Regions from separate parts of the Sedimentitalea todarodis genome, predicted to be linked through region 2. Evidence: riboswitches for the same ligand, from Rfam matches in the RefSeq annotation. Region 2 holds a riboswitch; the other holds the start of a gene.
The links. Region 2 has a riboswitch for glycine ahead of gcvT (glycine cleavage system aminomethyltransferase GcvT). Riboswitches for the same ligand answer to the same signal wherever they lie in the genome.

Region 1: it holds a riboswitch for glycine, as region 2 does, so the genes downstream of both, QO231_RS13080 (D-amino acid dehydrogenase) here and gcvT (glycine cleavage system aminomethyltransferase GcvT) in region 2, are expected to answer to the same signal.

What each region holds. Positions count from the first base shown of each region.
Region 1 is NZ_JASMWN010000010.1:1,936-16,482, reverse strand. It holds gene nikC (nickel transporter permease) at 1-868, shown strand, start outside; gene QO231_RS13120 (ABC transporter ATP-binding protein) at 865-1,707, shown strand; gene QO231_RS13115 (ABC transporter ATP-binding protein) at 1,700-2,476, shown strand; gene QO231_RS13110 (AAA family ATPase) at 2,615-3,598, shown strand; gene QO231_RS13105 (DUF58 domain-containing protein) at 3,618-4,574, shown strand; gene QO231_RS13100 (DUF4381 domain-containing protein) at 4,571-5,053, shown strand; gene QO231_RS13095 (VWA domain-containing protein) at 5,050-6,030, shown strand; gene QO231_RS13090 (VWA domain-containing protein) at 6,027-7,550, shown strand; gene QO231_RS13085 (hypothetical protein) at 7,547-8,800, shown strand; glycine riboswitch at 8,917-9,004, shown strand; gene QO231_RS13080 (D-amino acid dehydrogenase) at 9,128-10,381, shown strand; gene QO231_RS13075 (cytochrome c3 family protein) at 10,461-11,123, opposite strand; gene QO231_RS13070 (nitrate reductase cytochrome c-type subunit) at 11,123-11,593, opposite strand; gene napA (nitrate reductase catalytic subunit NapA) at 11,602-14,100, opposite strand; gene QO231_RS13060 (chaperone NapD) at 14,097-14,387, opposite strand; gene QO231_RS13055 (ferredoxin-type protein NapF) at 14,384-14,547, opposite strand, start outside.
Region 2 is NZ_JASMWN010000001.1:205,209-219,755, reverse strand. It holds gene ileS (isoleucine--tRNA ligase) at 1-2,541, opposite strand, end outside; gene QO231_RS01040 (pyridoxamine 5'-phosphate oxidase family protein) at 2,868-3,500, shown strand; gene QO231_RS01035 (VIT1/CCC1 transporter family protein) at 3,512-4,222, opposite strand; gene QO231_RS01030 (class I SAM-dependent methyltransferase) at 4,302-5,132, opposite strand; gene QO231_RS01025 (YcjF family protein) at 5,213-6,208, opposite strand; gene QO231_RS01020 (GNAT family N-acetyltransferase) at 6,205-6,651, opposite strand; gene QO231_RS01015 (YcjX family GTP-binding protein) at 6,648-8,063, opposite strand; gene truA (tRNA pseudouridine(38-40) synthase TruA) at 8,160-8,927, shown strand; gene gcvP (aminomethyl-transferring glycine dehydrogenase) at 9,134-11,983, opposite strand; gene gcvH (glycine cleavage system protein GcvH) at 12,085-12,444, opposite strand; gene gcvT (glycine cleavage system aminomethyltransferase GcvT) at 12,465-13,589, opposite strand; glycine riboswitch at 13,739-13,829, opposite strand; gene QO231_RS00990 (hypothetical protein) at 13,933-14,514, shown strand.

The DNA of each region.
Region 1 (14,547 bases), on a different contig from region 2:
CCCGCAATCGAAATTTCAGGCCCGCTGTCAGCGCAGCTATCTGAGCTGGCTGGCGTTTCGGTCAAACCCGATCGCGATGACGGGTCTAGTGATTATTCTTGGCCTGATCCTGATGGCGATCTTTGCGCCGGTATTGACCGCGACCAACGGGTTGGAACCCGATCTTGCGAACCGGCTGCAACCGTTCAGCGCCGAACATTGGCTGGGCACCGATCAACTGGGCCGCGACATCTATGACCGGATCATCTGGGGCTCGCGCATCACGCTGTATATCGTCGGGCTTGTCTCGGTCATCGTCGTGCCGATCGGATTGGCGATTGGCACGATCGCTGGCTATCTCGGCGGATGGGTCGACAATGTGCTGATGCGCATCACCGATATCTTTCTGGCGTTCCCGCGCCTGATCCTCGCCCTTGCACTGGTGGCGGCCCTGGGTCCGGGGCTGGAGAACGCGGTGCTCGCCATCGCCCTGACCACATGGTCGCCCTATGCAAGAATTGCGCGGGCCGAGGTTCTGACCATCCGAAATGCGGAGTTCATCCTTGCCGCACAGGCACAGGGCGCATCCACCTTTCGCATTCTGCGCCGCCACGTGGTGCCGATCTGTCTGTCGTCGGTCATCGTGCGGCTGACGCTGGACATGGCGGGGATCATCCTGACGGCGGCGGGGCTTGGCTTTCTGGGGCTAGGCGCACAGCCGCCGCTGCCGGAATGGGGTGCGATGATCTCGACCGGGCGGCAGTTGCTGCTGGATCAATGGTGGGTGCCGACGGTGCCCGGCATCGCGATCTTCGTGGTCAGCCTCGGCTTTTGCCTGTTGGGTGACGGCCTGCGCGACGCCCTTGATCCGAAGAACACCGACACATGACGCCGCTGCTCTCCGTCAAGGACCTGCGGGTCACGTTTGAAACCCACAGGGGGCCGGTCAAGGCCGTGCGCGGGGTGTCGTTTGATCTCGGTCGCGAACGGCTGGGCATCGTGGGGGAGTCGGGCTCGGGCAAGTCACAGACCGGTCGCGCCCTGCTGCGCCTGTCGGCGGGCAACGGGCGCGTATCGGCCGACAAGATGGAGTTTGACGGAATTGACCTGATGACTGCTTCGGAACGCAAGATGCGTGGTATTCGCGGGGCGCGGATTTCGATGATCATGCAGGACCCGCGCTACTCCCTGAACCCGGTGCTGAGGGTCGGCGACCAGATCGCCGAAGCGTTTCTGGTGCATTCCTCGGCCAGCAGGCGCGAGGCGCGGGCGCAGGCCTTGCAGATGCTGAAAACCGTGCAGATCCGAGAACCGGAAAAAGTGTATCAGATGTATCCGCATCAGGTATCGGGCGGTATGGGGCAGCGGGTGATGATCGCGATGATGCTCATCCCGAACCCGGACATCATCATTGCGGATGAGCCAACCTCGGCGCTGGATGTGACGGTACAGATGCAAGTGCTGGCGCTGCTCGATGACATGGTGCGCGAACGGGGTATGGGGCTGATCCTGATTAGCCACGACCTGAACCTTGTCGCGTCGTTCTGTGACCGGGTGCTGGTCATGTATGCCGGTCGGGTCATGGAAGTGATTGAAGCCGGTCGTCTGAACGAAGCAAAGCACCCCTATACGCGCGGTCTGCTCAACTGCGTACCGGAACTGGACGAGCCACAGGATATGCTGCCGGTGTTGCAGCGTGATCCGGCATGGGTGACAGCAGGTGATTGACGTCAGCGAACTCAACGTGACATTTGGGCAGGGTCGATCCGAATTGCGCGCGGTGCAGGACGTATCGTTTCGCATCGAGGCGGGAGAATCCTTTGGTTTGGTTGGTGAATCCGGCTCGGGCAAATCAACCGTCCTTCGCGCGATCTCTCGGCTGACGCAGGACTGGACAGGCTCGATAAAGATCGCCGGTGCCGAACTTGAGCATCGCCGCGACCGAAAGACCACCCGACGCATGCAGATGGTGTTTCAGGACCCCTACGGATCGCTGCACCCCCGGCACACGATCAATGATATCCTGATGGAACCTCTGGAAATTCATCGGATGGACCGGCGTGAGGCGCGGGTTCTCACGGCGCTGGAGGATGTGGGTCTAGGGATAGAGATGCGGTTTCGCTATCCCTATCAAATTTCGGGCGGACAGCGGCAGCGGATTGCGATCGCGCGCGCCCTGATCCTTGAACCCGAGATACTGTTGCTGGATGAGCCGACCTCGGCGCTGGACGTGTCGGTACAGGCCGAAATCCTGAACCTGCTGAAACGTATTCAACGCGAACGCGGGCTGACCTATCTCATGGTCAGTCACGATCTCGCCGTCGTCGCCCATATGTGCGAGCGCGTCGCCGTGATGAACCGGGGGCGCTTTGCCGAGGTGTTGACGACAGAACAACTGCGCTCTGGCACGCCGAAACAAGACTATACAAGGCAACTCCTGACCGCGAGCGGGCGGTATGACCGCGATGTCGCCAAGTCGTTTGTGAGTTTCGACTAGGCGGCGGCGGGCCCGATGGTCTGTGCACCCCCTTACGCATCGGGAGCAGACACGCTAGGATTGCTTGACCACTTCACGCACTACAGTCATATCAACGTACAGATAATTGTTTATAAAAGAAAACTCCGGAGATCACGGATGACAGCACATGATCAGATTTTCGATCTGAAAGCCCGCATGGGACAGTCCATCATCGGGCAAACTGATGTGATCGACCGGCTGATCATCGGGCTTCTTGCCAACGGCAACCTGCTGGTTGAAGGCTTGCCTGGCCTCGCCAAGACCCGCGCTATCAAAGCCATGGCCAAAAATCTGGATGCAAGGTTCAGCCGCATTCAGTTTACACCCGATTTGCTGCCATCCGACGTCACCGGAACCGAGGTCTATCTGCAGGGTGCGGGCAAGGCCGAATTCCGTTTCGATCCCGGTCCTATTTTTGCCAACATCGTGCTCGCCGACGAAATCAACCGCGCCCCTGCAAAAGTGCAGGCCGCGCTGCTGGAAGCAATGGAAGAGCGGCAGGTGACTGTTGCCGGTACCACCCACAAGATGGAGCCGCTGTTCATCGTGATGGCGACTCAGAACCCGATCGAGCAGGAAGGCACTTATCCGCTGCCCGAGGCACAGATGGACCGGTTCCTGATGCATGTGAACATCACATATCCGCCGGTCGAAGACGAAGTCGACGTGATCCGGCTCGTGCGCGGCGAGGAACAGGCCGCGCATGCGCCGGCGCCGGATGCCAAGGAGACCCCGAAAGAGATTGCACAGCAAGCGGTATTCGATGCCCGCGCCGAGATCGGGCAAATCCACGTGTCGGACGCAATGGACCGCTATATGGCCGATCTGGTCTATGCCACGCGGACGCCAGCAAGGCTCAGCGAAGATCTGGGCAACTGGATCGAAGTCGGAGCCAGCCCCCGGGCATCTCTGGCACTTGATAAATGCAGCCGCACCCACGCCTGGATGGCCGGGCGCGACTATGTCGACCCGCAGGACGTGCGGGCGATCGCGCATGACGTTTTCCGCCACCGTATTGCCCTCAGCTATGAAGCGCAGGGAGACGGCAAGGTCACCGACGACATAACAGACGAGATCATCAAGCTGGTCGCACTGCCCTAGGCGCGGCGCGAGAGGGATCATGACCAAGAGCGCCCAGACAATGGCAAGCCAGCACGACCCGCGCGTGCATGTGGATCTGCGCCAGTTGTTGCGGCTGGCGGGTCCGGCGCGACGGCTGAGCCTGCTGCCCCGGCAACCGGCACAGTCGGTTCTGAACGGTCGCCATGCATCCAAGCTGCGCGGGCGGGGGCTGAATTTCGAAGAATTGCGGAATTACTTTGCCGGCGACGACATCCGCACCATCGACTGGAAGGTGACGGCGCGCACCGGCGAGCCCCATGTCCGGGTCTATACCGAGGAACGCGACCGCCCGGCCCTGCTGCTGGTGGATCAGCGGATGTCGATGTTTTTTGGCAGCCGCGTCTACATGAAATCGGTGATTGCCGCCGAGGCCGCCGCATTGGCGGCACATCGGCTGCTGGCGCAGGGGGATCGCGTCGGCGGGTTGGTGTTCGGTGACGACGCAATTGCCGAACATCGCCCGGTGCGCGCGCCCGCCGCAGTGAACCGGTTCCTGGCCTCGGTCGCCGATGCCAACACACGGCTTCACGCGACCCGTGCCGTGCCGGAACCCGGATCGTTGAACGCGGCCCTCAAGGCGGCGGGCCGGATTGCCAAGACCGATTACCTGGTGCTGGTTTTCTCTGATTTTGACACCATTGACGTTCAGACCGAGCGGCTGCTCAGGTCACTGGCACAGCATAACGATGTGCTGCTCTTCTGTGTATCCGACCCGCTGGCCGACGCATTGCCCGAAGGGTTTCGCGTTGCCATTTCCGATGGCGAACTGCAGGCCGAGATCAACGGAGCCGATGGCAAGGTGCGCGAACGGATCGAAACCGTTACACGCGGGCGGTTGGCCAAGCTTGACCACTGGTCGCGCAAATACGGGCTGCCCTTCCTGCCACTGACAACGGCACGACCGGCTCTGGAGCAACTCTCGCACCTGCTCGGCCAGACAAGGCGCACCAGATGAACGGCGATCTGGACGGGCTGAACTTGGTACAATTGCTCGACCGGCTGGAACCGGCACCCGAGCCTCTGCCGATCTCGCTGATGCCACAGACCGTGGGCTGGGTCTGGCTGGGCATTGGGTTGGTAGTTGCCTTGTTACTGTTGATCCGAGAATTTCTTCGCCATCGTCGCGCAAATGCCTACCGCCGGGCCGCACTGGATGCGTTGTCCGAGGCTGGCGATGACCCTGCCCGCATCGCTCAGATCATCCGACGTACGGCCCTGACGGCGTACCCGCGAGAGGAGGTTGCCGCACTGACAGGAGAACACTGGCTTGCGTATCTGGACCGGACCCTGCCCGGGGATGGATTTTCCAACGGTCCCGGCCGTGTCCTCGCGAATGCGCCCTATACGAGCGTCGTCCCGACACCTGGACTCGCAGAACTTGCACGGCACTGGATCTCGGGCCACAGCACAGCGCGGCGAGGGCAGCGCACATGATTACGCTTGCGAATCCATGGCTGCTGCTGCTGCTGCCCGCGCCCTGGCTGATCTGGCGTTTCATGCCGCCGCACAAGGAACAGGTCGCCGCAATCCGCGTGCCGTTCTTTCGCATGTTGACCGAAGCGGCGGAAGAAACGCCATCCGTCGGCGCAACGGTGCTACGTCGCAGCAAGCTTCAGATGGGTGCCGCCATGGCCATCTGGGCACTGATCATGCTGGGCCTCGCCCAACCCGAGCGATTGGGAGAGCCGATCGTCATTGAACAATCGGCGCGCGACATCGTTTTGGCGCTGGATATTTCCGGGTCGATGGACGAACGCGACTTTGTCGGAGAAGGCGGCGCACGGCAACAGCGCCTCGCGGCCGTGATATCGGTAATGAAGGATTTCATCGCCGCGCGTGACAGCGACCGGATGGCGCTGATCGTGTTTGGCAGCAAGGCCTTTGTGCAGGCGCCGTTTACTGAAGACTTGCAGAGCCTGGATGGTTTCCTGGATCAGACACAAGTCGGCATGGCCGGTCCCAACACGGCAATCGGCGATGCAATCGGTCTGGCGGTACGCACGTTCGAGGCCAGCGATGTGGACGAGCGGTTGATCATCCTGCTGAGCGATGGCGCCGATACCAGCAGCCGCATGACCCCGATCAATGCCGCCACGATCGCAGCGGATCGCGGCGTCGTCATTCAGACCATCGGGGTCGGCGATCCCGTGGCCTCGGGCGAAGACAAGGTGGATCTGGGTGCCCTTGAAAATATCGCCGCACGCACGGGCGGAGCGTTCTTCTTTGCCAACGACGCCGAAGCTCTGGGCCAGATTTATGCGCAGATCGACGAGATGACCCCTCGCATCACCAAGAGCACCAGCTATCGACCAACCGAAAACCTCTCGTGGATCGCCGCAGGTGCGGGGCTGTTGATCGGCCTGTGTACCTTGTCATTCCTGACCATCCAGGCACGGCGGAGGACAACATGATCGAGACACTGGAGGCCTTCCATTTCCTGCGGCCGCTTTGGCTGCTAAGTCTTCCGGCCATCGCCGCACTCTGGTATCTTGCGCGACCCCGCAGGGTTACCCGCGATTTCGAGGCCGCCGAAATTGCCCCCCATCTGGCCGATGCCCTGAAGGTTGGTGACGCGGGCTCGCGCCGGGTCTATCCCATTGACGGGGTGGCGACGGGCCTTGCGCTTCTGGCGCTCGCAGCCGCTGGACCCAGTTGGAGCCGCATCCCCAACCCGCTGGTGTCAGAGACCGCGCCGCTTGTCGTCGCCCTCAAGGTCACCGAGTCGATGGAAACGGCGGATCTTGCGCCGTCCCGGTTGGAGCGCGCCCGGTTCAAGATCCTCGACCTGATCAACGAACGCGCCGGCGCTCGAACCGCGCTGATCGCCTATGCCGGCAGTGCACACAGGGTTTCCCCTCCGACCGAGGACCCGAACATCCTGCGCCCGTTGCTGCAGGGGCTGAATCCGGCCGTTATGCCGGTGGCCGGAGACGATCCGGCAGCCGCATTGGCGCTCGCGGTGGAGATGAACGAAACCACAGAGACACCAGGCGCCATTCTCTTTGTGTTGGACGACCTGAACCCGGCGGATATCGCGGCGTTTGAGGCATCAGGCGACGCACCACTGCCACCGATCGTCATGCTGGTGACCTTGCCGGATGGTCAAATTCCGTCACAGCTTGACCGGCTGAGCGACGTCACCGTCGTTCCCTTCAGCGCCGATGACAGTGACATAGCCCTGATCGAACGCAGCCTGCGGTCGGCCCACAAGGCTGCGTTGCTGGCTGATGACAGGCTGAAATGGGAGGATCGCGGCGCGTGGTTGCTCTGGCCCGCCGCACTGCTGGCGCTGTTGTGGTTCCGCCGCGGCTGGACCATGCGGTGGAGTGCTGTGATCCTGCTGGTGTTCGGGCTGCATGTACCTACGGCAGGACAGGCCGAAGGATGGAAGGATTGGTTCCTGACCCCGGATCAGCAGGGTCGGCTGGCCTATGAAAACAAGGACTACGCCCGGGCGGCAGACCTGTTTGCGGACCCGATGTGGCGTGGATACGCACAGATGCGTGCCGGTCAATACGCCGACGCCGCCGAGACCTTTGCCGGGATCAGCACTGCGGATGCGGCCTTTGCAGAAGGGCTGTCGCGTATTCGGAACCGGCAATACCGCCCCGGCGCGCGGGCGTTCGAAACGGCGCTGGAACGGCAACCGGATTTTCCAGCGGCCGAGAACAATCGCGACATTGCCTGGGCCATCGTCGAATACGTAGAGACCGCGCAGGAACAATCGGACACCGGAGAAGAGAGCGGCATCGGTGCGGACGAAGTTGTCTTTGACAATGAATCGCAGCGCGGTGCCGACACCCAGATCGAGGCCCCGACCGAAGACGCCGCCCCACAGACTGCGCAACAGTGGATCGACAGCATCGACACCGACATGGGGGATTTCCTGCGCAGCCGGTTCATTCTGGAGAACAGCGAGGCCGCGCTATGATCCCGCGGTTTGCATTTTCTCTTGTCCTTGCCTGTTTCGCAGGGGGTCTGGCATCGGCACAGGAGCCTCAGATCGGTTTCGAACTGGAGACCGACACGGTTGTCGTCGGCCAGCCACTGGTCCTGCGTATCAAGGTGCTTGTACCGACTTGGATGCCGAATTCACCGGATTTCCCGACACTCGAGGTTCCGTCATTGATGGTGCGGCTGCCGGAACGGGCCACAAACCCGATAAGTGAAAGGATCGACGGTGAGACATGGTCGGGCGTGCAGCGCGCCTATCGGTTGTATCCGCTGGCCGCCGGCGAATACCAATTGCCGGCGGGTGAAGTGGCGATCACCTATGCAGATCCCGACACAACCGACCCGATCAGCTACTCCACACCGCTCCCGGATATCGGGTTTGAGGCCAGCTTGCCGAAAGTCGCCGAACACTTGTCTCCGCCCGTTCTGGCCAAGGGATTCGAGCTTGAACAGACGATCGACGGTGAAAGCGAACTGGCAGTGGGGGATGCGATCACTCGGACATTGAGCGCGCACATCGAAGGGACCACGCCGGTTCTGATCCCGCAACTTGCCAAAGAGAGCGATGCAACGGCCTTGCGGCCCTATCCAAAGGACCCGGTTGTCACGGAAAGCGAAGACCGAGGCACGTTGTCCGGGACCCGCATCGAAACGACCACTTATGTGGCACAGACAGATGGCACAATTGCCCTTCCCGAAGTCGCGATTGACTGGTTCAATCTGGAGACCGGAAAGATCGAAACCGCGTCGGTCCCTGAAATCTTGCTGACGGTGACGGGCGCCCCGCCGAAACCGCCCGAGCCCGCAGACATCGCCAAATGGCTTGGTCTCGCGTCTTTGGCCCTCGCCATCGGTTGGGGTGTTTTCAAATGGTTACTGCCCACGATTGCCCAGTGGATGGACGCGCAGCACGACAACTGGCGCAACTCCGAGCACCATGCCCATCACGCGGTTGTTGCCGCGATTGCACAGCAGGATCTTTTCGCAGTGATGGTGGCCCTGAACAATTGGAAAGCATTCGCGCCGGCCGATGCATCAGACAACTTGGCTGACCTGAACAGCGCGCTTGCCAAGGTTGGGGCCGCTCGATTTGGCGTCGGGGAACAGCAAGATGCACCAGATCATTGGCGGCAGGTCGGTGCGCTGTATCGCAAGGCGCGGGCGCGGATACGGACCACGCGGCGCGCGAGTTCCACCCACTCGAGCCTGCCTCCGCTCAATCCCTGATCCGCGCCGGGCCTTGCATCTTGAAACGAACCGATGGCATCTGCGAACAGCTTTGAAGTCCCCACTCAAATCAGTTGCGCGAATCAATCCGATGCCCTAGACGCCGCTTCATAGTGAAGGCTATGCCGGGAGAAGGCGGGTTACACCGCCGCCGAAGGAGCAACCGCCCCGGAAACTCTCAGGTCCAAGGACCGGTATGGCTGAAACACTCCGGAAAGCGGCTCGCAAGGCCCACCGTAGGAGAAAGCCCATAATTCGGGTGAAGCTCTCAGGTTCCATGCACGGAGGGGGCACGCGGCATATGCCGCACGTGCAAGGAGCATGTCCATGACCAAAGTTGCCGTTATCGGTGCCGGTGTGACCGGCCTGACCACCGCCTATGAACTGCTGGATCGCGGTTTTGACGTGACTGTTTTTGACCGCCACCGCTATGCGGCGATGGAAACCAGCTTTGCCAATGGAGGCCAGCTCTCCGCCTCCAATGCCGAGGTCTGGACCCAGTGGGGCATCGTTCTGAAGGGCCTCAAATGGATGCTGCAGGCCGATGCGCCATTGCTGGTAAACCCCGCCCCCACCCTGCACAAGATGCGCTGGATGGCAGAGTTCCTGTCAAATATCCCGCGGTACAAGCAGAACACCGTTGAAACTGTCCGGCTGGCCATTGCTGCGCGCGCCGTGCTGTTTGAAATGGCCGACCGCGAAGGCATCGATTTTGATCTCGAGCGCCGGGGCATCCTGCATTTCTATGATCGCGCAACCGACATGGCACATGCCCGCAAGGTCAACGCATTGCTGGCCGAAGGTGGCCTCGTGCGCCGCGAGCTCGCCCCCGATGAAATCCGCGATATCGAACCGGCGTTGCACGGCAACTTTGTCGGCGGTTTCCTGACCGATAGCGACAGTTCCGGTGACATCCACAAATTCACCATCGGCCTGTCCCGCGCCTGTGCCCGTCGCGGCGCCACGCTGCGCTATGGAGCGCAGGTCGAAGACCTGTCGGCAGAGAACGGCACCGTGCGCGTGACCGAAGCAGGCCGCGACGAGGTTTTTGATGCGGTTGTCGTCAGCGCCGGGATCAAGAGCCGTGGCTTTGCCCGTCAGCTCGGAGATCGCGTCAACATCTACCCGGTCAAGGGGTATTCAGTCACGGTGAACCTTGACGACGCCGAAAGCCAGGCCGCCGCGCCCTGGATCAGTTTGCTGGATGATCGTTCCAAGATCGTGGCCAGCCGTTTTGGTGCCAACCGTTTCCGCATTGCCGGAACCGCCGAGTTCAATGGCGACAATCGTGACATTCGAGCCGATCGAATCCGGCCGCTGACCGAATGGTGCGAGCGTCACTTCCCCGGTATTTCGACCGAAAATGTCACGCCCTGGGCGGGCCTGCGACCGATGATGCCATCAATGCTACCCCGCGTCGGCGCCGGGCAGGCACCGGGTGTATTCTACAACACCGGGCATGGTCACCTTGGCTGGACGCTGTCTGCCGCAACCGCCCGCATCGTGGCCGCAACGGTCGCAGAAGCGCATGGATCAACCGGGGCTGCCCTGCCGCGCCTGCAACCGGCGCTCGCAGCCTGATCATCCGGAATGCACAGCCCTCCGCCCCGCATAACACGGCGGAGGGCTGCCATTCGCCGGTTTGGCTCCGTTCACTCTGTCAGCGAGTCCCGGACCCAAGGTAGGTTTCAATCTCGGATGTCGCGGTCGCATCCAACCCCGGCAACAGGCTGGCATGGTCCTGCTCGGCTTCGCCCATGTCAGGCAGGTGATGCGCAATGCCCTTGTGGCAATCGATGCAGGTCTTTTCCCCGGTGAAGAGAAACCGCTCGTGCGCCTCGGCGGCGCGCTTGCTCTGACGGGTGATATCCATCGAAATCGCGGAATGGCAGTTGCGGCATTCCAGCGAGTCGTTCGCCTCCAGTCGCGCCCATTCGTGGCGCGCCAGATCGAGACGTTTCTCGAGGAACTTTTCACGGGTGTTGATTGTGCCGAAAATCTTGCCCCAGACTTCCTTGCTGGCCTGCATTTTGCGGGCAATCTTATGCGTCCATTCATGCGGCACGTGGCAATCCGGACACGAGGCGCGCACCCCTGACCGGTTTGAATAGTGGATGGTCGGCTTCAGTTCCTGAAACACGTTGTCCCGCATTTCATGGCAACTGGTGCAGAAGGTTTCCGTGTTGGTGATTTCCAGCGCGGTGTTGAACCCGCCCCAGAAAACGATCCCCATGATAAAACCACCGATGGTCAGAAAGCCCAGTGAAAAGAAGGTGCTGGGGCGACGGGCAATCCACCAGACCCGTTTGACAAAGCGCCACATCAGTTTGCCTCGTCCTGCTGTGACTTCACATAGTCAAGGACACTGTCGACATCCGCAAACGAATTTTCCACCAGCGGGCGCGCATCATGCTGCACGACATGGCATTGGGTACAGAAGTAACGGCGCGGGGTGACAGCGGCGAGTGTCTGACCGTCGCGGTTCATGAAATGTGTTACCGAGACCATCGGTGCCTGGCTGATTTCGACGGCCGTGCGGCTGTGGCAGGTCAGGCATTTGTTGGCATTCACGTCGATCTGGTAATTGTCGATCTGATGCGGGATCAACGGGGGCTGGTCGGGATAGTTGCGCACTTGCCGGATGTCGGTGTTGACCACGCCGGGTATTTGCGTGGCCGCACCATCCTGATCCAAAGGTATGTCCGGACGCAGCGTCGCGACCTGATTTTCCGCCAGGGCGATGCTGCCAACGAACAGAACGGCAAGCAGTGGAAGGAATTGCAGACGTTTCATATCACACCTCACACGGCTTCGATGCGCACGGCGCATTTTTTGAAATCGGTCTGTTTGGAGATCGGGTCGGTCGCATCCAGGGTAAGCTTGTTGATCAGCCTGCGCGCATCGAACCAGGGAACAAAGACCAGGCCGCGCGGCGGTTTGTTGCGCCCCCGTGTCTCGACCCGCGTTCGCATTTCGCCACGTCGCGAGATTACCTTAACCTCGGAGCCGCGCCTGAGATTCATCTCCAAAGCATCATCGGGATGCATATAGCAAAGCGCGTCGGGAACCGCGCGATACAGTTCGGGTACACGTTGCGTCATCGATCCTGAATGCCAATGCTCCAGCACCCGTCCCGTTGACAACCACATCGGGTATTCAGCGTCGGGGCTTTCGGCGGCGGGCTCGAATGGCAATGCAAAGATATTGGCGCGCCCATCCTTCTTTCCGTAGAAATCGATCCTTTTCCCGTCGCGCACATATGGGTCGTATTCACCGTTGAAACGCCAGCGAGTCTCCTTGCCATCGACCACGGGCCATCGCAGACCGCGTACCTCGTGATAGGTCTCGAACGGGGCCAGGTCGTGACCGTGACCACGCCCGAATTCGGCATATTCCTCAAACAGACCCTTTTGCAGGTAAAATCCGAAATCCTGCGCCTCGGGATTGGCGTATTCGTCACTGACCTCATCAAGCCCGAACTGGTCGACCTTGCCGTTGGCGAACAGCACATCGAACAGTGTCTTGCCCTTGAATTCGGGGCTGGCATCAAGAAGCTCGGCGGGCCAAACCTCGTCCGTGGTAAAGCGTTTGGAAAACTCGACCAGTTGCCAAAGGTCGGATCGTGACTCGCCCGGTGCATCCACTAGCTGGTGCCAGAATTGCGTGCGCCGCTCGGCGTTGCCATAGGCGCCTTCCTTTTCGACCCACATGGCGGCCGGCAGGATCAAGTCGGCGGCCTCGGCGGTGACAGTCGGGTAAGCGTCGGAAACAACGATGAAATTCTCGGGATTACGATACCCCGGGAGCCCCTCGTTCATCATGTTGGGGGCGGCCTGCATGTTGTTGTTCACCTGCACCCAATAACAGTTGATCTTGCCATCTTTCAGGTCACGGTTCTGCTTCACCGCATGACTGCCCAGCCATCCGGGCACGGTACCTTCGGGCAGGTTCCAGATTTTTTCGGCAAAGGCGCGGTGATCCGGGTTGGTGACCACCAGATCGGCAGGCAAGCGATGCGAGAACGTACCGACCTCGCGCGCGGTGCCACAGGCCGAAGGCTGGCCCGTCAGCGAGAACGGCGAGTTGCCGGGAGTTGAGATTTTTCCAGTCAGCAGGTGAATATTGTACACTAGGTTGTTGGCCCAGACCCCGCGGGTGTGCTGGTTGAACCCCATGGTCCAGAGCGACATCACCTTGGTGTCCGGGTCGGCATAGAGCTTGGCCAGTTCTTCCAACCGCGAGGCGGGCACGCCCGACATCTCGACGGCCTTTTCCAGCGTGTAATCGGACACGAACTCGGCATATTCTTCAAAGCTCATCGGCTCGGACTCATTGGCATTGCCCGCATTGGCGGCATTCACCTCAAGCGGGTTATCCGGGCGCAGTCCGTAACCGATATCGGTAACACCGCGCTTGAAGTTGACATGATCGCGCACGAAGTCTTGGTGCACCGCGTCATTCTGAATGATGTAGTTGGCGATATAGTTCAGGATCACCAGATCGGTTTGCGGCGTAAAGATCATCGGGATATCAGCCAGGTCAAAGCTGCGGTGGGTAAAGGTCGACAGGACCGCCACTTTGACATGCGGATGGCTGAAACGCCGGTCTGAAATGCGGGTCCACAGGATCGGGTGCATCTCGGCCATGTTCGAACCCCAGAGCACGAACGCGTCGGCGTGTTCAAAGTCATCGTAGCAGCCCATCGGCTCGTCGATGCCAAAGGTCCGCATGAACCCGCCCACGGCAGAGGCCATGCAATGGCGGGCATTGGGGTCGATGTTGTTGGAGCGAAAACCGGCCTTCATCAGCTTGGAGGCGGCATAGCCCTCCCAAACCGTCCACTGTCCGGATCCGAACATCCCGATGGCCTCGGGGCCTTTCTCGGCCAGCGTCTTTTTCCATTTCTCGGCCATGATATCAAAGGCTTCGTCCCAGCTGACCGGCTCAAAGTCTCCGTCCTTGTGGTACACGCCGTCGCGTTTGCGCAGCAGCGGCTGGGTCAGCCGGTCGCTTCCGTACATGATCTTGGACAGGAAATAGCCTTTGACACAATTCAGCCCGCGATTGACCTCGGCCTGGGTATCGCCGTGGGTGGCAACAACACGGCCCGCCTTGGTGGCGACCATGATCGAACAACCGGTCCCGCAAAAGCGGCAGGGTGCCTTTGACCATTTCAGATCGGTCAGTTCGGCTTCGGTCACGAGGTTTTGCGCCGCAGCGGGGATCGGCAGGCCGGCGGCAAGGGCAGCGGCGGCCACAGCCTGGGCCTTGATCACTTCGCGTCGGGTCATTCCGGTCATTGCTGGGCTCCTTGGGCTTGCGAGGCATCGGCGAGCAATTCGCCGCCTTCGCAAATCTGGTGAAAAACAAGTGCCGCGCTGGCGACACCGTCGAGCAACTGAATCTGTGTCAGACCATCGGCGATGGCCTGATCGCTGTCGGTTTCCAACACCACCACGATCTTGCCGATCGGGTCCGTCATCGACACTTCCGCATGCGGCATCCGGGCAATATGATCAGCGATCCCATGCATCCGGTCGGGATGGCTGCGCACAAGCAGGCTCGAGATATGCAAGGGTTGGGTCATGTAACTGGGGCTTTCATTCTGGGGTCGGACAGTGTGATCGCATCGTTCGGACATAGGCTCAGGCAAGCTCCGCACCCGGTACAGGCCGTCGCATCCAACCGGATCGCCCCGACCGGGCGCACCCCAAGGTCCAGACGCAAGGCACGCGGCTCACAGATGT
Region 2 (14,547 bases):
ATCCGGGGTCTGCGGCATGTCCTGCAGGTGAATCGAGCTGCCCTCTCCGGGAAAGCGCTCCAGCCAGACTTCCTCGGTCGTAAAGACAAGGATCGGGGCAAGCCACGTCGTCAGCCGGTGAAAGACCATGTCCAGCACGGTGAGCGCCCCGCGGCGGAACAGGCTGTCGTCGGCATCACAATAGAGCACATCCTTGCGGATATCGAAATAGAGCGCCGACAGATCCACCGTGGCAAAGGTGAACACCTTCTGGAACACACCCTGGAAATCAAACGCCGCATAGCCTGCACGCACCTCGCCATCCAGTTCGGCAAGCCGATGCGCCACCCATTTTTCCAGAGGCGGCAGGTCGGCATGGGGCACCGGTTCGATGCTGTCAAACTCCCCCAAAGACCCAAGCATGAACCGCAGCGTGTTGCGCAGGCGGCGATAGCTGTCGGCGACCCCTTTCAGGATTTCGGGACCGATCCGCTGGTCCGCTGTGTAATCGGCCTGTGCCACCCAAAGGCGCAGGATATCGGCACCATATTGCTGCACGACCTTTTCCGGCACGATGGTATTGCCGAGCGATTTGGACATTTTGTTGCCCTTCTCGTCCAGCGTGAACCCGTGTGTCACCACGTTCCGATAGGGTGCGCGTCCGATGGTGCCACAGGCCTGCAGCATCGAGGAGTGGAACCAACCGCGATGCTGGTCGGTGCCTTCCATATAGACATCGGCAATGCCGTCCGCGGAACCATCCGCCCGGTCGCGCAGCACGAAGGCATGGGTCGATCCCGAGTCGAACCACACATCCAGAATATCGAACACCTGCTCATAGGCGTTTGGATCAACCACACCGGACAGGAACCGCTCCTTGGCACCATCCTTGTACCATGCATCCGCGCCTTCGGCCTCGAATGCTTCGACGATGCGCGCGTTCACCGTCTCGTCGCGAAGCAGGAAATCGGCATCCGTGGGCAGCGCGCCCTTCTTGACGAAACAGGTCAGAGGAACACCCCAGGCGCGCTGGCGGCTCAGCACCCAGTCAGGCCGGGTTTCGATCATCGAGAACAGCCGGTTGCGCCCTCTCTTTGGTGTCCATTTCACCAGTTCATCGATGCTGGTCAGCGCGCGTTCCCGGATGGTGGTGCCATAGGTGTCCTGTCCGTCACCAACCTTTCGGTCAATGGCCGCGAACCATTGCGGCGTGTTGCGATAGATCACCGGTGCCTTGGACCGCCAGCTATGCGGATAACTGTGCTTGATCTTGCCCCGCGCCAGCAACCCACCGACTGAGGCGAGCTTGTCGATCACCGCCTTGTTGGCGTCGCCCTCCTTGCCGTTGGGCTTGAGGATGGCCTTGCCACCAAACAGCGGCAGATCAGCACGGAACCGGCCATCCGGGTCCACGTTGTAGGTGATCACCTGTTCCAGCATTCCGGCGTCGCGATAGAGTTCGAATTCATCCATCCCATGGCTGGGCGCGCAATGCACAAAGCCGGTGCCATCCTCATCCGTCACGAAAGGCGCGGCACGAAAGTCGCGCGGCTGGTCCCATTCGCCGTTTGCCCCTTCCGCACCCTTGAGCGGATGCTCAAGGAAGACACCGGACAAGTCCTCCGTCGGCACATCCCGAACGCGCCGCCACATTCCGGTTTCTAACCGCGCGTGATGCATCACGTCCTCGGCACGATTGTCGGCAAGGATGAAACGGTCGCCGACATGGGCCCAGGATTCATCGGGGGTGCCGGTGACTTCGTAGAGGCCATAGTTGAACTCCGCACCATAGACGACGCCCTTGTTGGACGGGATGGTCCAGGGGGTCGTGGTCCAGATCACGACATGTGCGCCGTTCAGGTCCTCGGCCTGCGCCTCAGTGACTGCAAACTTCACCCAGATCGTGAAGCTGTCCTTGTCATGATACTCGACCTCGGCTTCGGCCAAGGCGGTTTGCTCGACCGGCGACCACATCACCGGCTTGCTGCCTTGGTACAGCGTGCCGTTCATCAGGAACTTCTGGAACTCCGCCGCGATCACCGCCTCGGCGTGGAAATCCATTGTCAGGTAAGGATCAGGCCAGTTGCCGGTCACGCCCAGGCGCTTGAACTCCTCGCGCTGGATATCGACCCAGCCCTCGGCGAACTTGCGGCATTCCTGACGGAAATCGAGCACCGGAACCTCGTCCTTGTCGCGACCCTTTTTGCGGTATTGTTCCTCGATTTTCCATTCAATCGGAAGGCCATGACAGTCCCAGCCCGGCACATACCGCGCATCAAACCCCATCATCTGGTGGCTGCGTACGATCATGTCCTTGATCGTCTTGTTCAGCGCGTGACCGATATGCAGATGACCGTTGGCGTAGGGCGGCCCGTCATGCAACGTAAACGGCGTGCGGCCCTGCTTTTTGCGCAACCGGTCGTAAACCCCGATGTCCTCCCAACGGTCCAGCCAGGCAGGCTCGCGCTTGGGCAGGCCGGCGCGCATCGGGAAATCCGTTTTCGGCAAATTGAGCGTGGACTTGTAGTCAGTCGTTTCGGTCGTCGTCGTATCGGCGCACATGGGAGGCGTCCTTTGGATCAGTCATGGCGGAAAAGTTGCAAGCGGTCGGTGTGAGCACTCAAACACCTTTGCCCGGCGTCTCATGGTCAGAGCGCCGGGGACATAATTCGAATAATGATCCGATCAGTCCGCATCATGGCCCGGCTTATAGGGCGGGCTGCGGGGATGGTCCAGAGCCTCTCGCAGCGCACCACCGACGGATCGCCCTGCCCTTGAACCTGTCAATGTTTGTGCCACGACAGACGGAAGCCCGCAAATATGCTACACTCTGCCACGGGTACCGGGGTGCCAGATTACCCGTCGAACGCGCGGAACAGGAGATGGCCATGTACCAACCCAAGGATATCGTGACGCGTGAAGAGGAAATCAGGGCGGTCATCAAAGGCGAATACGACTCGCAAAAGACAAAGATCATCGATCACATTGATCCGCTTTGCCGGGCCTGGATCGAACGATCAAGCTTTCTGGTGATGGCGACCTTTGATGCCGCGGGCAACGTGGATGTTTCCCCCAAAGGCGACCCGGCGGGGTTTGTCCGGATTGTCGATGAAAAGACCCTCGCCATTCCGGACAGGCCCGGAAACCATCGCTTTGACGGATTTCTGAACATTCTTAAAACAGGGCGGGTCGGGTTGATGTTCCTTGTGCCCAACCGCAACGAGGTGATCCGCGTGAACGGCAGCGCGCAGATCGTGCGCGACGCAGAGTTGCGCGAGACGATGGCGATCAAGGGCCGGGTGCCGGATTTCGCTGTGGTCGTGCGCGTGGAGGAGGCGTTTTTTCACTGCGGCAAAGCCGTTTTGCGATCGCGCCTGTGGTCGCCCGAGACCCAGGATGCCTCCAAGGATTTGCCAACTTACGCCCAGGCGCTGGTTGCCCATGCCACACATGAGATTTCACTGGAGGAAATGGAGATCCGGGTTCTCAAGAACGACGAGAACCGGATGTATGACGAATAATCACCTGACAGTCAGGCATGAAACAGCGTGCCGACCGCATAGGCGATCGCAGCCGCCACGCCGCCGATCAGGAGAGTTTCCAGGGCGGACCACCACCAGGGCGCAAGCGACCATCGGCTCTTGAACGCGCCGATGGCAAAGAACACCGCCATCGTCATCATAGCTGACAATTCAAATGCTCTCTCCAGCCCCAGCATGAACGGCAAGAGCGGGATGAAACCGGCGGCAAGAAAGGCCATGAACGTCGCCATTGCGGCACGCATGGGGTGCGGATCGACACCACCAAGTCCGTACTCGCCCTGCACCATGAGGTCGATCCAGCTTTCTCTATCTGCCGTGATCGCCTGTGTCGCGTCTTCTAGAACGGCTCCGTTCAGCCCCATCCGCAACAGGATTTCACGCACCTCGCGCCGTTCTCCGTCGGGGTATCGTTTGATATGGCGCTCCTCGATGGCGCGGACACGACGAATGTTGTCACGCTCTGCCTTGGTGCCCGAGTAGTTGCCCGCCGCCATCGAAAAACCGTCGGCCAGCACGTTTGCGATGCCGAGCGCCACGATGACAAAGGGCGACAGCCCCGCCCCCGCGACACCGGCGACGATCGCAAAGGTGGTGACAGAGCCGTCAATCGCGCCGTAGACCAGATCGCGCAGCACGCCCCGCCCCGGTGGCGACCCGATGCGTCTGGCGATCTCTTGCTGGCTGTGCCCGTGATCCGGCATGGCTATGGCTCCTGTCGTTGTTGCCGACAGCGTGCCCGGCCCCTCGGCCCTGTGCCTTGTCTCAGATCAATCCGCCTGTTCAGAAACCGACGCGCGCGATCATCTCGACAGGCGCGATCTGATGTCCGTGAAGCGCCGCTACCATATTGCGGATCTTGGTGGCTGTGTCCGGCCCCATGACCAGATGCAGACCAAGGACCGGCGGCGATGCGGCCCTGCTTTGCTGGTCCGACAGGCGGGCAAAGAACGCCCTAGCAAACTCGGTCCGGTCGGTCTCCGACAGCACTCTGAATCCCGCCCCGGTCAATGCATCCCGATAGACCTGTGGCGCGCTCAGGGCATTTTGTTCTGGCCCGCTTGCCCATGGAACGGGAAAGGTCAGTTCCGGTTCGTCCACTGCCATGACATCGTAAATTCCGAACAGGCTGCCCGGCTTCAATACCCGTGCCACTTCGGCGGCCAACGCGGCCTTGTCGGCAATGTTCATCCCGACATGGATCATGTACGCAACATCGAACTGATCATCGTCAAACGGCATGTCCAGAATGCTGCCCTGCCGCAAATCGACAAGGTCCACCATCAATGCCTGACCGGTGAGCGCATTGCCTGCCGTGACAAAATCTTCGGTCAGATCAAGCCCCGTCACCCGCGCGGTGCTGACCTTGGAGACGTATCGCGCCGGCCCACCCAGACCACAGCCCAGATCCAATACCCGGTTTCCCGCCGAGATATCGAGGCGCTTGAGCAGATGCTCGGTCGCCTGCCGGCCGCCAATATGGAATTCATCAAACAGCGCAAGGGTTTCAAGATCCAGAGGCCGCTTTGCGCCAGCCTTGGCCAGTGCTGCCTCGATCCGGTCCAGCAGCGATCTGCTGGAGTAGTGTTCGGCAACTTCGGACGCTTCCGACATTGCACGCCTCCTCGCGGTGATAGGCCATCATAGCGCTGCAAGATTACCCTACGTCAACAAAAGAAATGTTTCGCGCGATTTCAGCCGTCTTTCGCGCGGAACAGGCCGCCAAGTGCGTTCTTGATGATGCCGCGTACAGAGGGCCGGCGCCCTGGGGTGAACGGCAGCGGGCGGCAGACCTCCATCGCGGCGACTCCGACCCGGGCAGACAGGGCACCGTTCACCAGCCCTTCGCCAAAGCGACGCGACAGCTTGGACAGGATCGAGCCGCCGAGAATCGGTTCCAGCAGATCATCGCCCACAGCCACGGCCCCGGTGGCAACAAGATGCGTGAACACCGCCCGTGTCAGCCGCCAGCTTCCGATCAGACCCGAGCGCCCGCCATAGATCTCGGCCACGCGCCGGATCATCCGCAGATTTGCGGCGAGCGCGGTTATCACATCGGCCAGCGCCAGCGGCACCAGCGCGGTCACCGTAGCCACCTGCCGCGCAGCAGCTTCGACTTCACGGCTGGCAGCGGCATCCAGCGGGGCCAGAAGCTCTGTTTCGGCAAGGTTCAGAAGGCCCGAGGCATCGAATTGCTCATCCATCCGTTCGGTCAGCTTTTGTCGGCCCCACTGGGTGTCATCCCGCCCGGCGTAAAAGGCGAGCAATCGCCTGGTGACCACGCGCGCCTGGCTCAGATCACGTTCTGCCAGCGCCGCGTCGGCAGCACGGTGCAGCGTGTCGATGCGGCCCAATCGGGCAATCGCCGCCATCTCGCGCAGCGCAATCACCAGCAGCACCAGGAGCATCGCAGCAATCAGCCCTGTGACGATCCAGCCCAGCACCGGCGCGCGCGCCAGCAAGCCTGTCACGAAATCCCAGGCTGCCACCGAAATCATCGCGCCGATCACCGCGCTGGCCAGCCCCCAGAACCACCGCGCCAGCCGCGAGGGTCGCCGCGCCGCCAGTCGCGCCGCCATCTGCATGGCCTGCCCGTCCGGCGCAGGCATATCCGGCACCGGTGGCGCGTCGACAACCGATACCGGCGGCTCGCGGTCTTCCAGATCAATCAGAACGGGCCCATGTGTCATGCGGCGATCTCCTTTTGCCAGACATAGGTCCAGGCGGGCTGTGTTGCATCAGGCCGGGCGCGATGTGCGGGCGGGACGGGCACGAACCCCGCCCGCGCGTAAAACCGCCGCGCACGGGTGTTTGCACCGGATGTTTGCAGATGCAGGCGCGATACCTCGCATTTGGCCTTCTCGACGAGTCGACGTCCAATTGCCTGCCCGCGCGCGGTCGCGGCGGTATAGAGCGCACAGATTTCCTGTCCGTCCCGTGCCAGAAAACCCTGCACACCGGTCCCCGACATGGCAACCGTGACCCAGTTTCGCTCTATCATCACACCACAGTAGCCGATGGCCTCTGCTGCCGAAAAGACCTCTGCATTCGGAGCTCTTCGCAACGATTGCCAGAGAATGTTCCCGGTTGCCCCTGCATCCAGTGGCGTCGCTGCACGCAATACGACCGTCACAGCCGGTCACCGATCAGAAACTGGGCGACACGGTCAAGCCGGATGTGCGGAGGGCCGTCGCCGGGCCGCAGGTCGAGCGGCGCAGGCGCAAAGGACATCACCTGGTAGTCCGCATCCAGCCAGCCCTCGGCCCCGGCCCGTGCCGGGCCAAGCAATTGCGCCGGGTCCTTTGGCAGTTCACCGGGATAGAACGCTGCTGCCTTGCCGGTGTCCAGCAAACGCCCGCGGACACAGCTCAGATCGCGCCCGGCATGTGCACGGACCTCTTCGGTGGTGGCCCGCAAGGCGGCGATGGACATCGCGACAGTGTCGGCCCCGGCGAATTGCGCGCGGTCCCGCGCCTCGCGGGTCAGCGCTTCCATGATCGCGGTCAGGCGGGCGTGTTGCAGGTGGTGCAGGTGGTCGGCCTTGGTTGCGGCAAACAGGATTTTCTCGACCCGTCGCCCGAGCAACAACCTGGTCAGAAACGCGTTTCTGCCGGGGCGGAACGCGCCCAGGATATCGGCCATGGCGCCGCGCATGTCCTCGACCGCCTGCGGCCCCTTGTGGATCGCGCCAAGCGCGTCGACCAAAACCACCTGCCGGTCAATCCGAGCGAAATGGTCACGAAAGAACGGCTTTACCACTTCGGACTTGTAGGACTCGAACCGCCGTTCCATCTCGCGTGCCAGCGAACGGCGCGGGGCGCTGCCTTCTGCGGGCAGGGGCGCAAAAGTCAGAACCGGTGACCCGGCCAGATCACCCGGCAGCAAGAAACGCCCCGGCGTGCAATCATAGAACCCCGCGATCCGCGCAGCCTGCAGATAGTCGGTAAACGCGCGCGCCAGTTTCTGCGCCACGGGTTCTTCGAGCGGTGCGTTCTGATCCACCTCGGCCAGGCTGGCGCGATATTCTGCTGCGGAGGGACGACCTTGCAGCCGCTGAAGCGTTTCCTCGGACCATTGCGCATAGGTCTTGTCGAGCAGAGCCAGATCCAGCAACCATTCGCCGGGATAATCGACGATATCCAGATGGATTGTCCGCGGCCCCTGCAGTCCCGCCAGAAGGCCGGTGGGGCGCACTCGCAAGGACAGGCGCAACTCGCTGATCGCGCGGGTGCTGTCGGGCCAGTGCGGGTCTTTTGCGGTCAGCGCGCCCAGATGGGTTTCATAGTCAAATCGGGGCACGGTATCGTCTGGCTGCGGTTGCAGAAAGGCGGCTTCGATCCGCCCCTCTTGTGCGGCGGCCAGCCCCGGCATTCGGCCCCGATCCATCAGGTTGGCGACAAGCGAGGTGATGAACACGGTCTTGCCGGACCGGGCCAAACCGGTCACGCCCAGTCGGATCACCGGTTCAAACAGTGTTTCGCTGATTGTGTCGCCCACGGTTTCGATGCTGCGCACCAGACCGTCGGCTATGGATGAAATGACCAAACCTGTACCCTGCCCCACGTCTTTGCCCCAAGATAGGGGGCGGAGGCAGGTGTTACCAGTCTTGCCGTTTCGCGCGCTGCAGGGTAGCAGCGCGCCATGCCACGTTACGCTCTCAAAGTCGAATACCAAGGTGCGCCCTTTGCCGGATGGCAAAGGCAAAAGGAGCAGACGTCGGTGCAGGGCGCGATTGAGACCGCCCTGGCCCGGCTGGAGCCGCGCGAGCACACGATCGCTGCCGCCGGACGGACCGATGCCGGCGTGCACGCGCTTGGTCAGGTGGCCCATTGCGACCTGTCGCGCGACTGGGATCCGTTTCGCCTGTCCGAAGCGCTGAACTATCATCTCAAGCCCGCACCGGTGGCGATCGTCGCCTGCGCACAGGTTTCGAACGACTGGCACGCACGCTTTTCAGCCGTCGAACGCCGGTATCTGTTTCGCCTCATGATGCGGCGCGCTCCGGCGACGCATGAGGCCGGGCAGGTCTGGCAGGTCAAACATGCGCTGGATGTCGGGGCAATGCAGGCCGCAGCCGATCAGTTGATCGGACGACATGACTTTACCACCTTCCGCAGCACGATCTGTCAGGCGGCAAGCCCGTTCAAGACGCTGGATGAATTGCGCATCGAGGACGTCGAGAGCTTTTTTGGACGCGAGGTACAATTTCACGTCCGCGCGCGATCGTTCCTGCACAATCAGGTGCGCAGCTTTGTCGGCACGCTGGAACGCGTCGGGGCCGGAGCGTGGACTCCTGACGATGTGGGCAGGGCTCTGGCCACCCGTGATCGCGCGGCTTGCGGGCCCGTCTGCCCGCCGCAGGGATTGTATCTGGCGGCGGTGCGCTATCCGGAAGACCCGTTCGCCTGAGTTTCACCGCAAATGACGAACGGAGCGACATCGTTTCAGAGACTTGCCGGGTTACCCTGCACGGCTGGACGATTCATCCAATGGCATCTCTGCGGAGCCATGGAAGGGGTGAGGGGCTCTGCCCCTCACACTCCCCGGAGTACTTGCACAAAGATGAAGAGAGAGCGGATCCGATGATCAGCTGATGAATGAACCTGTCGTCACTCCTATTCAGCGGCTTCCGCGTACTCGTCCATCGGCGGGCAGGTGCAGACAAGGTGGCGGTCGCCATAGACATTGTCGACGCGGTTCACCGGTGGCCAGTATTTGTCGACCCGGAACGCACCCGGCGGGAAACAGCCCTGTTCGCGCGAATAAGGGCGATCCCAGTCTTTCACCAGGTCCTCCATCGTGTGCGGCGCGTTCTTGAGCGGGTTGTTCTCCTTGTCGATCCGGCCTTCTTCGATCTCGCGGATCTCTTCGCGGATCGCCAGCATCGCGTCGCAGAACCGGTCCAGCTCGGCCTTGGTTTCGCTTTCGGTCGGCTCGATCATCAGGGTTCCGGCGACAGGCCAGCTCATCGTCGGAGCATGAAAACCATTGTCTATCAACCGCTTGGCGATGTCATCTACAGTGATACCTGCACTGTCGGCATAGGGGCGCGTGTCAAGGATACATTCATGCGCCACGCGACCGGTCTTGCCCCGATAGAGCACGTCATAGGCGCCTTCAAGCCGCGTGGCGATGTAGTTGGCGTTCAGGATCGCCACCCGTGTCGCCTGGGTCAGCCCGTCGCCGCCCATCAGCAGACAATAGGCCCAGCTGATCGGCAGGATAGACGGCGATCCAAAGGGCGCCGCCGAAACAGGCCCCTCCTGTCCGCCGGTCGCCGGATGGCCGGGCAGATGCGGTTCAAGATGCGCCTTGACCCCGATCGGTCCCATGCCGGGTCCGCCGCCGCCATGCGGGATGCAGAATGTCTTGTGCAGGTTCAGGTGACTGACATCACCGCCCAGATCTCCCGGCCGGCTGAGACCGACCATGGCATTCATGTTGGCCCCGTCGATATAGACCTGACCGCCATGATCATGCACGATCTTGCAGACCTCTGTGACGGTTTCCTCGAACACCCCGTGGGTCGAGGGATATGTCACCATGCAGCCCGCCAGATCGGCAGCGTGTTTTTCTGCCTTGGCCCGGAAGTCCTCCAGATCGATATCGCCGTTCGCCGCCGATTTGACCGGCACGACCTTCCAGCCGACCATGTTGGCGCTGGCGGGGTTGGTGCCATGCGCGCTCATCGGAATCAGACAGATGTTGCGGTGCCCTTCGCCGTTGGCCCGGTGATAGGCCGCGATGGTCAAAAGGCCCGCATATTCGCCCTGTGCACCGGAATTCGGCTGCATCGACAAGCCGTCATAACCGGTGATCTGGCACAGCTTGTCGGACAGATCGGTGATCAGTTCGTGATACCCAAGGGCCTGATCTGGCGGGCAGAACGGGTGCAACCGGGAGAATTCGCGCCAGCTGACGGGCATCATCTCGGCGGCGGCATTCAGCTTCATCGTGCAGCTGCCCAACGGGATCATTGCCCGGTCGAGCGCGAGATCACGGTCCGCGAGGCGACGCATGTAGCGCATCATCTCGGTTTCGGCGCGGTTCATGTGAAAGATCGGATGGGTCAGATAGTCGCTCGTGCGGTGCAATTGCGAAGGCACCCGGTATTCCGGGTCGAACTTGTCATCGGTCCGGATGATACCAAAGGCGCGCCAGACCGCCTCGACATTCTCGGGGCGGGTGCATTCATCAAGGCTGATCCCGACCCGGTGTTCACCGACGCGGCGCAGGTTGATGTTCTCGTCTACCGCCGATTTCAGAACAGCGGCCTGCAACGGTCCCACGTCAACCGTGATCGTGTCAAAGAACGACTGTGGATCGACCTTGAACCCGGCTTCTTCCAATCCCTTGGCGAGCCGCACCGTCTTGCGGTGAATCCGTTGCGCGATGGCCTTGAGCCCCTTGGGACCATGAAACACGGCGTACATCGACGCCATGACTGCCAGCAGCGCCTGCGCGGTACAGACATTGCTGGTCGCCTTTTCGCGGCGGATATGCTGTTCGCGGGTTTGCAGCGACAGGCGATAGGCGCGGTTTCCATGGCTGTCGACACTGACCCCGACCAGACGTCCCGGCATGGCGCGGGCATACTCGGCCTTTGTCGCCATATAGGCGGCATGGGGCCCACCATAGCCCAGCGGAATGCCAAAACGCTGGGTGCTTCCCACCGCGATATCCGCACCCATCGCGCCCGGCTCCTTGAGCAGGGTCAGCGCCAATGGGTCGGCGGACATGACCGCAATCGCATTGCTTTCATGAAGCGCCGCAATCTGTTCCGTGAAATCGCGCACATGCCCGTAGGTGCCGGGGTATTGAAACAGCGCGCCAAAGACCTTGTCGGCCTCAAGCTTGTCAGGGTTGCCCACGATCACTTCGATCCCCAGCGGCGCGGCGCGGGTCTGGATCACGGCGATGTTCTGCGGGTGGCAATCGCGGTCGACGAAAAACGCCTTCTGCCTGGACTTGGCGAGCCGTTGCGCCATCGTCATCGCCTCGGCACAGGCAGTGGCCTCATCCAGCAGCGAGGCGTTGGCGATCTCAAGTCCCGTCAGATCGCTGATCATGGTCTGGTAGTTCAGCAACGCTTCCAGCCGTCCCTGGCTGATCTCGGGCTGATAGGGCGTATAGGCGGTATACCACGCCGGATTCTCAAGAATGTTGCGTTGGATCGCGGGGGGCGTCACGGTTCCGTAGTAGCCTTGCCCGATCAGGCTCGTCAGAACCTTGTTCTTGGCCGCCGTGAGCCGCATGTGGTGCAGCAGTTCCCGTTCGGATTTGGCACGACCGAAATCCAGTTTCTCTTTCTGCCGGATCCCGGCAGGCACCGTATCATCAATCAGCGCCTCGATGCTTGCGGCCCCCACCGTCGCCAGCATCTGGTCCATCTCTTCGGGTGACGGGCCGATGTGACGGCGATTGGCAAAGTCATATGGCAGATAGTCGGTCGGCTCAAAAGGCATCGCGTGTCTCCGGTAATGGCGGGGCCGCATCACGTGGCGCCCCCCTGTCATTCTTCTTGTCAGAATGTTTGCGCCAGACGCAGCCGCCTCTGGCGCTGGCTCTAGGCGATGAAGTCCTTGTAGCCCGCCTCGTCCATGTAATCCGCCATCGGGCCGGTATCAGACGGTTTGAGCTTGATGAACCAAGCCGCGCCCTGCGCATCCTCGTTCACCAGTCCCGGATTGTCTGCAAGGGCCGCGTTCACCTCGACGATCTCGCCATCCAGCGGCGCGAGAATGTCGCTGGCCGCCTTGACGCTTTCGATCACCACGATCTCGTCGTCCTTGGTCACCTCGGTGCCTGCCTCGGGCAGCTCCACGAACACCACGTCGCCCAGTTGTTCCGCCGCGTGCTCGGTGATCCCGATCACGATCAGTTCACCTTCTTCCAGCAGCCATTCATGTTCTTCAGTAAATTTCATGTCCGGATTTCCCTCTTGGACTAACGCTTGAAATTGGCTGCCACGAACGGCAGCTTTGCGACTGTGAGCGGCAGGCGCTTGCCGCGCAGCTCGCCGAAAACCGTGGTGTCGGGCGCGGCGAGCTCGGTCGGGAGATAGCCCATCGCAACCGGCCCACCGACTGTCGGGCCAAAGCCGCCCGAGGTAATCGTGCCGACCTGATCGCCACCTTCTGCCCCGGCGAACAGCGCAACACCTTCGCGCATCGGCGCCCGGCCTTCGGGCCGCAGCCCGACCCGCTTGCGGGCTGGCCCCGCTGCCATTTGCGCCAGGACCGCATCGGCACCGGGAAAGCCGCCCTCGCGCGCTCCGCCCGCGCGGCGCGCCTTCTGGATCGCCCAGTTCAGACCTGCCTCGGCAGGCAGGGTGGATTCATCAATGTCGTGACCATAGAGGCAGAGCCCGGCCTCGAGCCTCAGAGAGTCGCGCGCGCCCAGCCCGATGGGGGCCACGGCATCTTGTGACAACAGCAAGCGCGCCAGCGCTTCGGCATGACGGTCGGGCACCGAAATCTCATATCCGTCTTCACCGGTATATCCCGACCGCGACACCCAACATTCCACGCCGTCCAGAGCCACGGTTGCGACATCCATAAACGCCATGTCGATCACGCTTGCATTGAGACCGGCCAGCACGGTTTCCGCCTGCGGCCCCTGCAACGCCAGAAGTGCCCGATCCGTCACCTCGGTCACGGTGATGCCCGGCTCCAGTGCCGCTTTCATGCGGGCGATGTCGGCGGCTTTGCAAGCGGCATTGACCACCACATAAAGATGGTCACCCCGGTTCGCGAACATGAGGTCGTCAAGAATGCCCCCGCTGTCGTTCAGAAACAGGCCATAGCGCTGTCGTCCCTCGCCCAGACCGGCCACATCCATCGGGACGAGCGTCTCGAAGGCAGCGGCAATATCCACAATCGGCGCGCCGGACAGGATCACCTGCCCCATATGGCTCACATCGAAAAGCCCGGCATTGCTGCGTGTCCAGCTATGCTCGGCCATGATTCCGTCGGGAAACTGGACCGGCATGTCATAGCCGGTAAAGCCAACCATCCTCGCGCCCAATTCTACATGCAGCGCGTGCAATGGTGTTCTTTTCAGATCGGTCATACCTGCTCCTGTCACAGGCCGATGCGATTTTCTAAAATCATCCCGGCACCCCAAAATCGCGCGGTATCGCGCGGCACGATGCCCCCTCTGTCCTTTCGCCTGAGATCGCTATCCCTTCGGCGGACGCGGTGCGCCTCTCTCCAGAGCTTCAAATGCAGACGGTCCCTTTTGCCTGAGAGTTTCCGGGGCGGTTGCTCCTTCGGCACCGGACGATTCGACCGGTTCTCCCGCATGCACTGGTATACGGTAGCGCCCCTGCGAAATTCGGGCAAGCCCCTGCGTGGGGAGGCGATTGCGCATCGGGTGGGCGCATCGAGAGGGCAAGGGTGCCTGCGGCTCCGGCATGACGAAACAAGTTGTTCGCCTGGCCCAAAATCCGGTTGCCGAGATCGCGTTCGTTGGCGAGGATGGCCGCATGCCCCAGACGCCTCCCAAGAAACGCCGCCCTGCCACTGCGCTGATCGCATTCGCGCGCGCTCTTTCGATGGAGGAGCCCGTTGAACATGACGAAGTCGACGATCTGGTCGATTCCGTCTGTCTTGACCCGGCCGAGCGCATCTCGCTTGTCTCGGCGCTCCAACAGGTCAATCATGACGAACTTACGCTCGTGATCACCGATTTGCTCGGCAGACGGATCGCCCGGTTGCGCGAGCGGGAAAGCGGGTTGCGGGATCTCGACGAAGTGGTCGGAGTTTGGACACAGCGGCTGAGTGCCGGAGCGCTGTTGGCCGCAGCGGGCGCAACGATTGCCGGCGCCCTCGCCGGCGAAGCGGCGATTGCCGCGCTGGCCGTGCCGACCATCGGAGGCATTGCGGTTGCACTCGGCAGGCTGCGGCTGCGACGCGGACAAGCCGGGCTTTGCCGGGAACGTGAAGAAACCGAACACCTGCTGCGGTATGCGCTGGAAGCCCTGAAATTACGTTAGATTATGGCTCGTTCCCGGCAGATGCGGTTGATT